Linked DNA regions of Azospirillum brasilense. Each later gene encodes a partner of the first gene's protein in a complex. Links are inferred from orthologs where the notes say so. Each region holds a gene or a part of one and is shown on either strand. Other genes may lie near its edges.

Region 1 (6,215 bases):
GCCCGGCTTCACCAGGGGCCGGCAGGCCTCCGCGGCACGGTCGGTGTCCCACAGCTTGACGGCGAACAGCACGAGGTCCACCGGCCCGACCTCCGCCGGGTCGTCGGTCGCGCGGACGTCGGTCAGGTGCAGGGGGGCGGCCTCGCTTTCGATGCGCAGGCCGTCGCGGCGGATGGCCTCCAGATGCCGGCCGCGCGCGATGAAATGCACCTCGGTTCCGTGGGTCGCCGCGAGGCGCGCCCCGAAATAGCCGCCGACCGCGCCCGCCCCCATGATTGCGATGCGCATGCGATGCTCCTCCCAAATGCGGTCCGGGCCGGCGCGCTCCGTTGGATGGGGCCGATCGATCGGCGGAGGCCGGGCGGGCCTTTGGTGCCGGACGCTGGGGACAGTGTGGCGCGCGCGGAACTTTGCGGCAATAGGCCGCAGGATTGCGGATTGCCGGAGGCCGACTTTCTTTCGACAGTGGGCGGACCGATCGGCGCCCCTTTCCGCGTCTCGCTTCCGCATTGGCCGGTCCGGGGGATTTGCCATGAGCGTCTTCGTCCGAACGCCGCCGCTCCGCGTCTTATGGATCGTGCTGGCGGCCCTTCTGGCCGCGACGGTCCATCCCGCGGGCATCCGCGCCCAGCCCGGCGATCCGGAGCGCGAGCAGGTCCGCGCCATCGCGCTGAAGGCGGCGGAGCTGATCGCCACGCGGGGTCTGGACGAAGCGGCGGCGTCGTTCAACCGTGACGGCGAGTTCCGGCACGGGGCGCTCTACGTCACGGTCATCGACTTCGCCGGGGTGTGGAAGGTCTATCCGCCCCGGCCCGCCGGGGTCGGGATGAGCGTGATCAACGTCAAGGACCCGGATGGGCGCGACATCGTCCGCGATATCCTGTCGGTGGCGCGCGACGCCGGCGAGGGTTGGGTGGACTACCGCTGGCTGAATCCGGCGAGCAACCGGATCGAGCCGAAGACCACCTTCGTGAAGCGCGTGCCGGGCCAGGATCTGGTCGCCTATGTCGGGCTGTACCATTGACGGCGCGCGGCCGCGTGTCCGGGGCGCTTGATACGGACGCTGTTGCGGCGCACATCTTGACCCGCACCGGGCGCGCCCAAGCTTGTCGGGGTGGCCTTCACGGCACGCCGGGGCATGCGGGTTGCGCAGGGCTGCTTTTTAGAAAGTTTCTAAAGTAGGGTCTTTACCCGGGGCGCAGCGGGGCGTAGCCTCGATTGCAGCCAAGAATGGAAGACAACCCCTCGGAGGATTGGGAAATCATGCAGATCGACATCGGGATCGCGGAAGCCGACCGCAAGGCCATCGCCGACGGCCTGAACAACGTGCTCGCCGACACCTTCGCCCTGTACCTGAAGACGCATTCCTTCCACTGGAACGTCACGGGGCCGATGTTCAACACGCTCCACACCATGTTCATGACCCAGTACACGGAGCTGTGGACCGCCCTGGACGAGGTGGCGGAGCGCATCCGCGCCCTCGGCTATCCGGCGCCGGGCAGCTTCTCGCAGTTCACCAAGCTCGCCTCGATCAAGGAGGAGCAGGGCGTCCCGAACGCGCAGGAGATGCTGCGCCAGCTCGTCGAGGGGCATGAGGCCGTCGCCCGCACCGCCCGGAAGGTCTTCCCGACCGCCGAGGAGGCCAACGACCAGCCGACCGCCGATCTGCTGACCCAGCGCCTGCAGATCCACGAGAAGACCGCCTGGATGCTGCGCTCCATGCTGGAGTAGTCGCCGCCGAACGGCGGTTTGTGATTCGACTTTGTGATTCGGCGGGGCGCCGTCCTTCGGGGCGGCGCCCCGTCCTTTTGGGGCCAAACAAAACAACCGGCAGGAAACAACCGGCAGGAAACAACCGGGTGGGGCCGCGCGTTCTCCTTGGATGTCCGATGGACGCGGGAGAGGGCGCCATGGCCTCCTACAATTACGACCGGGTGCGGGGAGCGGACCGGGCGGCGACGGGCGGGCAGGATGTCCTGCTGCTGGCCGCGAGGCTGCTGATCGGGGCGATCTTCGTGCAGAGCGGCTTCGGCAAGCTGATGGACCTCGGCGCGTTCGCCGGGAGCCTGGAAGGGCAGGGACTGCCCATGCCGATGCTGCTGGCCGCGCTGGGCGGTGCGGTGGAGTGCTTCGGCGGGCTGGCCGTGGTGCTGGGGGCCTGGACGCGGCTGGCCGCGGCGGCGGTGGTCCTCTTCACCATCATGGCGACGCTGATCGCCCACCGCTACTGGACCTACCCGCCGGAGGCCCAGGGGATGCAGCGCATCCAGTTCATGAAGAACCTCGCCATCATCGGCGGCTTCCTCGCGCTGATCGCCGCCGGGGCCGGGCGGTTCAGCGTGGACGGCTTGATGAACCGGCGGTAGGAGGGGGCCGGTCGCCCGGCCCCCTCCATAAAAGGCTTACCAGTTGCCCGCCGGGCTCGGCTCGCCCTCGTGGTGGGCCAGCCAGCGCTCGGCCTCCAGGGCGGCCATGCAGCCCATGCCGGCGGCGGTGACGGCCTGCCGGTAGATCTTGTCCTTCACGTCGCCCGCGGCGAAGACGCCCGGCACGTTGGTGGCCGTCGAGTCGGGGGCGGTGACGATGTAGCCCTCGGAGTCGGTCTCCACCTTGCCCTGGAAGACGGCGGTGGCCGGCACATGGCCGATGGCGACGAAGACGCCGGCCACCGGGATCACCCGCTCCTCGCCCGACTTCACGTTCTTGACGCGCACGCCGGTGACGCCGCGCGGGTTGCCCAGCGAGCCGTCGCCCTCGCCGACGATCTCCTCGACGACGCTGTCCCACACCACCTCGATCTTGGGGTTGCGGAACAGCCGGTCCTGCATGATCCGCTCGGCGCGGAAGCTGTCGCGGCGGTGGATGACCGTCACCTTGGAGGCGTGGTTGGTGAGGTACAGCGCCTCTTCCACCGCGGAGTTGCCGCCGCCGATCACCGCGATCTCCTTGCCGCGGAAGAAGAAGCCGTCGCAGGTGGCGCAGGCCGACACGCCGAAGCCGCGGTAGATCTCCTCGCTGGAGATGCCCAGCCAGCGCGCCTGGGCGCCGGTCGCGATGATGACGCTGTCGGCGGTGTAGGTGTCGCCCGAGTCGCCCTTACAGACGAAGGGGCGCTGGCTGAAGTCGACGTCGGTGATCAGGTCGAAGACCATCTTGGTCCCGACATGCTCGGCCTGCTTCTGCATCTGCTCCATCAGCCACGGCCCCTGGATGGGGTCGGCGAAGCCGGGATAATTCTCGACGTCGGTGGTGATCATGAGCTGGCCGCCCGGCTGCATGCCCTGCACCATCAGCGGCTGCAGGTTGGCGCGCGCCGCGTAGATGGCCGCGGTGTAGCCGGCGGGACCGGCGCCGATGATGAGAACCTTGGTGTGGTGGGTGCTGGGCATCGCTCTGTCCGTCACGATCTGGGCTGGCGCGGACCATAGGGCCGCGCCGAACATATGGTCCAGATCCGGCCCGCTGTCATCGGAAAGCCTGCCATGCCGGCCCATCATGGAGACGATGTTTCACCCCGGCCGTCCGGGGAACGCCCCTCAGCGGCGCGCCGGCGCGGCCGCCGTCCGGTTCTTCAGCCAGGCGCCGACGCGGTGACGCCACTGCTCGTGCCAGATGTAGACGCTGTTGCGGACCCAGTTCATCTGCACCGCGCGGCGCCGGCCCTCGAAGGAATGGTGCCCGTGCCAGGAGGTGTCGGAGCGGCGGAAGCACAGCAGCGTGCCCTCGTCCGGCGGCACCTCGGCGGCGTAATCCTCCAGGTTCGGGCTGCGCAGCACGCGCAGGCGCCCGCCCGACGCCTCCCAGGGCGGGTTCATGTAGATCAGGACGGTGACGATCTTGCTGGCCGAATCGGGGTGGATCCTGCCGTCGGTCGCCCGGCACATGCCGCGGGCGGTGAACATGGTCGGGTAGCGCGACAGGTCCAGACCGAACTTCTCCGAGAAGGCCTGGCAGACCGCCGCGCCGCGCAGCTCCTCGATCAGCGCGTCGAAGGCCGGCCCCTGCGGAAAGACGCCGAGCGGGATCGAGCCGGGCTTGTCCACCTTGGGGTAGTCGCGGTGCAGGGCCTCCAGATGCTCCCGCTTCACGAAGCCGGGGACGCAGAGGAAGTCGAACGGCTCGTGCTGCAGCGGGGTGGCGCGGAAGCGGTCCAGATCCAGCATGGAGGCGGGCGTGGACATGGGGCGGTCTCCAGACGGCAGCTCAGGCCACGGGCGTGTCGGGGAAGGCGAGCTCGTGGCGGGCGCGCCATTCCGGGCCGACATAGTTCACGATGATCGACTTGCGCACGCCGCGGATCGGGCGCGGGGCGAAGCCATGCCACGTGTTCGTTCCGGGAACGAAGACCAATCCCCCGTTGAAGGCGTAGGGCGCGCGGGTGACGACGGTGCGGGTGGCGTCCAGCACGTCGGTGCCCCAGCCGGCGCAGTCCGGCCCCTTGGAGAGATAGATCAGCATCGTGAACTTCTTGACGCCGATGTCGGTGTGCGGCTCCAGCCAGAAGCCGTCGGTGTCCTGGCAGTATTCGATGCGCAGCGAGGTGCCGGCCAGATCGACGCCGCAGGTCCGCTCGATCGCCTCCGTCACCGCCCGCCGCTGGAAGGCCGTGGCGACCGCGTCGCAGACGGGGTGCTCGGCCCGGCTGCGGGCGCAGAAATAGCTGCGGGTGGCGTTGTTGGTGTCGCGCTTGCCCATGGTGTCGCCGACCGGTGGCGGCGCCCAGGGCAGGCCGGCGATGCCGTCCGCGGCCTCATCGGGAAGAGCGCGCGACAGCAGCCAGTGGCGATAGGGCTCATCCCGGGTCGGGGCGTTGTCCAGGCAGCGGATGAAGGCATCCTGGACCGCGTCAGGCGAAACCATGCGAAAAGATCCAATGCGTCCCAGCGGCAGAAGCGAATTACCATGGGGCGGCACACGCGCTAAATGAATTAGAGTTCATGAACCGTTTGACAGGATTCCCCCTGAACAGCGCAAGCATACGGCGATGCGTTGCGGCATCGCGAAGCGCCCTGTATCCTGGATTTCAGGCGCTGTGCTTGGCGCGGTGGGCCATGAGGCGATGGCGCAACTCCTCGGCGACTTGCCGGGTGTCATCCAACGTTGGGTAGGTCCAGTGTTCCAGGGCGCCGGTGAAGGGCCGGGTGATGCCCTCCTTGTAGAGTTCCTCGTGGAAGCTGCGGAACTTGGGCGAGCCGCCCTCAAGCTCGATCACATAGACCGGCTTTCCGGTGGAGCAGGCCTCCGAAGTCATCGACACGCTGTCGCAGGTCACCACCACCGCGTCGGCCAGCCCGAGATAGGCGAAATAGGGGTTCTCGCCGGTGCCGTCCCACACCTCCGCCGGCAGGCCGTTCAGGCGCGCGCGCAGGATCGCCTCGTTGTCGGCGCCGGTGCGGCGCGACGGCGTGACCATCAGCCCGGCCCCCTTGCTGCGGGCCAGCTCCGACAGCTTCTCCGCGACGTCGCCCATGATGGTCGGGGTCAGGGCGTAGACGCCGTTGGTGCCGCCGATCAGCACGGCGACCCGCGGGTGCGGCAGGTCGGCGAGCCGGGGGGCGTGGCGCTGCGCGGCCTCGGCCAGCAGTTTGGGGGTCACGCGGTGCAGGGCGCCGCGGGTGGCCATGACGTTGGGGCCGCGCAGCCGGTCGTGGCGGGGCACCACGACGAGGCCGAAATGGCGCGGGTTGATCTGCGGGTCCTGGATGTAGACGGTGAAGGTCCGCCCGCGCGACTGCTTGCTGGCGGCCAGCAGCGGCGCGATGGCCTGGCGACCCGAGCCGATCATCAGGTCGGGCCAGGGCGCGCGGATGGGATCGCCCTCCGGCCCGGCGGCGAAGCGGTTGCCCAGCCGCAGGAAGGGGCTGAGCTGACGCCACGGGCTGCGCAGCCGCACGCGCTTCACGACGGGGGTGAGGCCCAGCGCCTCGGCAAGGCCGATGCACTGGTTTTCCATGCCGGGCTTGCCGTCCGACACGACCCAGCAGGTAAGGGAACCGGAAATGGTGGAATGCATCGTCACACGAATGGTTTGGGGGTGCGGCTGGTTGTCGCGCCTGGATGGGCATCGGGGCTGGATACATCGATAGAAAGTTTTTCCACCGGCGCCGATATGGGTTTCTTGCTTGGCGTGGATGGCTGCGCCGTGTAATATCCTTTCTTCAAATCACCCCCGGAGCGACCGAGCAAACCATGCGGCGGGTCAAACTCGACCGAAT
Region 2 (4,488 bases), 720 kb from region 1 along the record:
ACGATGGAGTCGGTCGGTTTCAGATGATTGGCGATGCTCATAATGGCGTTGGTCATGGCGCCCTGGCGGGTTCGGGGAACGGCTGCTAGATCTCGGATGCGGGAAACAGAAAGGAGGAGACCGGGATGGTCAAGGTCCTGTTCGTGTGCACGGGCAACATCTGCCGGTCGCCCACCGCGGAAGGTGTGTTCCGCGACCGGGTTCGGCAAGCCGGTCTGGCGGACCGCATCGGCACCGATTCGGCGGGCACCCACAGCTATCATGTGGGGGAGGCGCCCGACCCGCGCAGCCAGCGCGCCGCCAAGGTGCGCGGGGTGGATCTGTCGGACCTGCGCGCCCGCAAGGTGACCGCGGCGGACTTCGCCGACTTCGACTACATCCTGGCGATGGACGGCGGGCATCTGGCGCAGTTGCGGCGCATGGCCCCGGCGGACAGCCGGGCGACGGTCGCGCTGTTCCTCGACTACGCCCCCGACGCGCCGAAGCGCGAGGTGCCCGACCCCTATTACGGCGAGGGGCTGCATTTCACCGAGGTGCTGGACCTCTGCGAGGCCGGGGCCGCGGGGCTGCTGGAGGCGATCCGGCGGGACCGGCTGTGACCGGCTTGCCCGACCTGCCGTCCGAACTGGAACGGGCTCTGGGCAGCCCGGTCCGGTCGCTCGACCGGCTGGCCGACGGGCACAACGCGGCGCTGTGGGCCGTGACCCTGGCGGACGGCCGGCGGCTGGTGGCGAAGGTCGCCTCCGGAAGCGGGACGGGGCTGGAGCCGGAGGGCTTCATGCTGCGCCATCTGGCCGAACGCTCCGCCCTGCCGGTGCCGGCGGTGCATCACGCCGACGACCGGCTGCTGGTGATGGACCGCATCGACACCGGCGGCGGCATCACCTCGGCGGTGGAGGCGCACGCGGCGGAGCTGGTCGCCGCCCTGCACGGCATCACGGCGGAGCGCTACGGCTTCCCGCGCGACACGCTGATCGGGCCGCTGCCCCAGCCGAACGGGGAGACGGCGGACTGGATCGCCTTCTTCCGCGACCGCCGCCTTCTGCACATGGGCCGCAAGGCGCTGGAGGAGGGGCGGATCGACTTCGGGCTGATGGCCGGGCTGGAGCGGCTGGCCGCCCGCCTGCCGGAGCTGATCGGCGAGCCGGGGCCGCCCTCGCTGATCCATGGCGACCTGTGGGGCGGAAATGTGCTGGCCCGCGGCGGGCGGGTGGCGGCCTTCATCGACCCGGCGCTGCACCACGCCGACGCGGAGATCGAGCTGGCCTTCACCACCCTGTTCGGCACCTTCGGGGACGCCTTCTTCCGCCGCTATGGGGAGATCCGTCCCCTCCGTCCGGGCTTCTTCGAACTGCGGCGGGATCTCTACAACCTCTACCCGCTGCTGGTGCATGTCCGGCTGTTCGGCGGCTCCTACGTCGGGTCGGTGGAGCGGACGGTGCGGCGTCTGGTCGGTTGAGGCTCAGCGCCAGAGCGGTTTCTGCGCCTCGGTGACGGCGTCGTAGCGGGTGATGCCGATGTCCCGCAACTCCCGGTCGGACAGGGAGAGCAAGGCCTCGCGCTGGCGGCGCTGGTCGCGGAGGTGGGCGATCCAGGCCAGAAGCGCGCGGAAACGGCGGACAGGCAAATGGGTGGTGCGGGGGAGGACGTGCAGCGTCATGGTGGCCTCCGGCGTGTGCGATGAACACCAGCATCGGGCCGCCCCGACCGCTCCGCAAACGGGACCTTTTCATCGTCGGGTGAGCGGATTTCACCTGAGGCGGCTCACCGCCCCTGGGCGAACTCCGCGCGCATCCAGGCGCGGAAGGCGGCGACCTCCGGGCGGCGCAGGCTGTCTTGGGCGGTGACCAGCCAGTAGGCGCTTTTCGCGCGCAGGCGCGGCCCCATCACCTCGACCAGCTGGCCGGACTCCAGCTCCGGATCGACGGTCGGGCGCCGCCCGATGATGACGCCCAGCCCGCGCACCGCGGCGTCCACCGCCATGTGGATCGCGTCCAGCCGCAACCCGCGCTTCAGCCCGTCGTCCAGCGCCGACGGCGGCAGGCCCGCGGCTTCCGCCCAGGCGGTCCAGTCCTCCGACACGTCGGCGACGTGGAGCAGCGGAATGGTGGCGAAGTCGGCGGGGCCGGCGATGCGCGCCGCCAGGGCGGGGGCGGCCACCGGGACGAGGTCCTCCTCCATCAGCTTCAGCGCGGCCAGACCGGGCCAGTCGCCGCGGCCCAGCCGGATGCCGACGTCGATGCCGTCGCGGGGGAACTCGACCACCCGATGGGCGGTGTCCAGCGCCACCGTGATCGCCGGGTGACGCTCCTGGAAGGCGGGCAGGCGGGGGATCAGCCAGCGCAGGGCGAAGGTCGGGGCGGCGCTGACCGAGAGCCGCCCGCTGGGCGCGCGGCCGGGCACGCTTTCCGTCGCCAGCGCCAACGACTGCAGCGCGTCGCGCACGCGGGGCAGGTAGGCGTGGCCGGCGGGGGTCAGCGACAGGCTGCGGTTGCCGCGCAGGAACAGCTCCACCCCCAGCCAGTCCTCCAACGTCTGGATGCCGTGGCTGACCGCGCTGGGCGTCAGGTGCAATTCTTCCGCCGCCGCCTTGAAGCTCTGGTGGCGGCCGGCGGCCTCGAACAGGCGCAGGGTGTTGAGGGGCGGCAGACGGTAGGCCATGGCCCGCGCAGTCTGCGGTGTTGGCGTATTGGCTGCAAGGGAATGTCCTCAACCACCGGAGCAAAGAGCCCTCGCCCCCCTGGGGAGAGGGAGGGGACCCGCGCCGTAGGCGTGGGGAGGGTGAGGGGGCCGGTGCGCTTGCCGCGCACCGCCAAGGGGCATGCTGCCCCTTGGCAATCCCCTGGCGTGGGCTTGATGCCCACGCTGCCCCCTCACCCTGACCCTCTCCCCGGAGGGGAGAGGAAATTGGTCTTGCAGTGCCCAAACAAAAAGCCCCGCCGAAGGGGCGGGGCTTTTCGATCGTCCGGGGGGCGGGGCTCAGAGAGCTTCGTCGACCCACGTGAACAGGGCGGTCTTCGGCAGGGCGCCGATCTTGGTGGCGGCGACGTTGCCGTTCTTGAACAGCATCAGCGTCGGGATGCCGCGCACGCCGTACTTGGTCGGGGTGCCGGGGTTGTCGTCGATGTTCAGCTTGGCGACGGTGACCTTGCCGCCATACTCCTTGGCGAGGTCGTCGAGCGCGGGAGCAATCATCTTGCAGGGGCCGCACCACTCCGCCCAGAAATCGACCAGGACCGGACCGTCGGCCTTCAGCACGTCCTGCTCGAAGCTGTCGTCGGTGACCTTGATGGGATCGCTCATGTGACCTCTATGCCTGGGTTCAGGGGCACCGCCGCGCCGATTTTCCACCGGCGGCGGACCCATCCCTCATCGGTGGAATTTGGCAAAATGTATGACCGACCCCCCTCGCCGGTCAAGCCGGGGCGCGAATGCGGTCTCGTCAACCCAATCCGCCGCCCCGTGCAACGCGGCCGGGGGTGAAAAGTTCCAAAGGCGGACTATCGCGCGCGCCTCACTCCGGAAGCTCCATCAAAGCCGGGGTGTCGGTCCACAGCAGGACGCAGCGCACGGCCTTGTCCGGGTAGATGGCGCGGAGCGCCGCGCGGTAGGCCTCCATCTGGCGGACATAGACGGGCGGCACGTCCTCCGCCCGGACGGGCGGCGGGCGGTTGGTCTTGTAGTCGACGATCCACACCGCGTCGTCCTCGATCACCAGCCGGTCGACCCGGCCCGACAGGGCGCGCCCGGTCACCAGACCGACCACCTCCACCTCGGCGCGGGAGTTGGGGCCGAACAGGCGGGCGAAGCGCGGGTCGGTCAGGACGCGCATCGTTTCGGATGCGATTTCATCCTGCCGCTCCGCCGTCAGCTCGTGGCCGGGACGGGCGAGGTAGCGGCGGGCGGCGGCCTCCCGCGCGTCGGGCGGCAGGTCGGGCAGGGTCTGCATCAGCCGGTGGATCAGCAGGCCGCGCTTGAAGCGCGCGCCGTCGTCCTCGCCCAGCGGGGAGCGCATCGCTGGCTCGTCCCCGTCCGGGCGGGAGGGGGTGAGGGGGCGCGACGGCTCCGGTTCCTCCGGGGCGGCGGCGGTCAGCCAGGGCGGCGCTTCCTGCACCGCCAGCACGCGGCCGGCCCCGGCGCCGTCCGGTTTGGGCACGGCGGTCTGCGGGTCGGCCAGCCGCCAGCCCTCGCCGCTCCAGCCGTCCGGGCAGAGGGTGGAAAAGTCGAAGGGGTGCGGCACGCCGATCTCGCCCATCGCGGCCTCGACCAGCTTGTACCAGCAGGTGTCGGACGGCTCCTTCTTGCCCTGGTAGCCGCAGACGTACAGCCTGTCCTCCGCGCGGGTCAGGGCGACGTACAGCAGGCGCCTGTACTCCTGGTCGCGGCGGCGGTTGGCGCGGGCGCGCGCCTCGGCGCACAGCGCGTCCTCCTGCGAGCGGCGAGCGGCGAAGAGCGGCACGGCGCAGCCCTCGTCGGGCCAGAGGATCG

The links.
Region 2: the proteins of trxB (region 1) and trxA are in contact, whole or in part, in a crystal structure (PDB 1F6M), measured with the Escherichia coli proteins. The link is inferred for Azospirillum brasilense from one-to-one orthologs.

Annotation. Positions count from the first base shown.
Region 1 is NZ_CP032345.1:2,117,781-2,123,995, forward strand. Bases 1,397-4,327 are described here. They hold trxB (thioredoxin-disulfide reductase), read right to left. Parts: upstream 3,390-4,327; coding sequence 2,403-3,389; downstream 1,397-2,402. Other genes in these bases: D3869_RS10250 (Dps family protein), read left to right, coding at 1,397-1,731; D3869_RS10255 (DoxX family protein), read left to right, coding at 1,890-2,366; D3869_RS10265 (2OG-Fe(II) oxygenase), read right to left, coding at 3,537-4,181; D3869_RS10270 (2OG-Fe(II) oxygenase), read right to left, coding at 4,204-4,327. Outside these bases: D3869_RS10240 (ketopantoate reductase family protein), read right to left, coding at 1-288; D3869_RS10245 (cache domain-containing protein), read left to right, coding at 533-1,024; more of D3869_RS10250, read left to right, coding at 1,264-1,396; more of D3869_RS10270, read right to left, coding at 4,328-4,860; D3869_RS10275 (mitochondrial fission ELM1 family protein), read right to left, coding at 5,024-5,953; D3869_RS10280 (Lrp/AsnC family transcriptional regulator), read left to right, coding at 6,190-6,215.
Region 2 is NZ_CP032345.1:1,401,649-1,406,136, reverse strand. The notes cover bases 1,642-4,488. They hold trxA (thioredoxin TrxA), read right to left. Parts: upstream 3,304-4,488; coding sequence 2,980-3,303; downstream 1,642-2,979. Other genes in these bases: addA (double-strand break repair helicase AddA), read right to left, coding at 3,515-4,488; gcvA (transcriptional regulator GcvA), read right to left, coding at 1,765-2,661; D3869_RS06845 (DUF1127 domain-containing protein), read right to left, coding at 1,642-1,660. In the rest of the region: D3869_RS06860 (NAD-dependent deacylase), read right to left, coding at 1-56; D3869_RS06855 (low molecular weight protein-tyrosine-phosphatase), read left to right, coding at 126-599; D3869_RS06850 (fructosamine kinase family protein), read left to right, coding at 596-1,459; more of D3869_RS06845, read right to left, coding at 1,463-1,641. UniProt on the Escherichia coli protein: Participates in various redox reactions through the reversible oxidation of its active center dithiol to a disulfide and catalyzes dithiol-disulfide exchange reactions.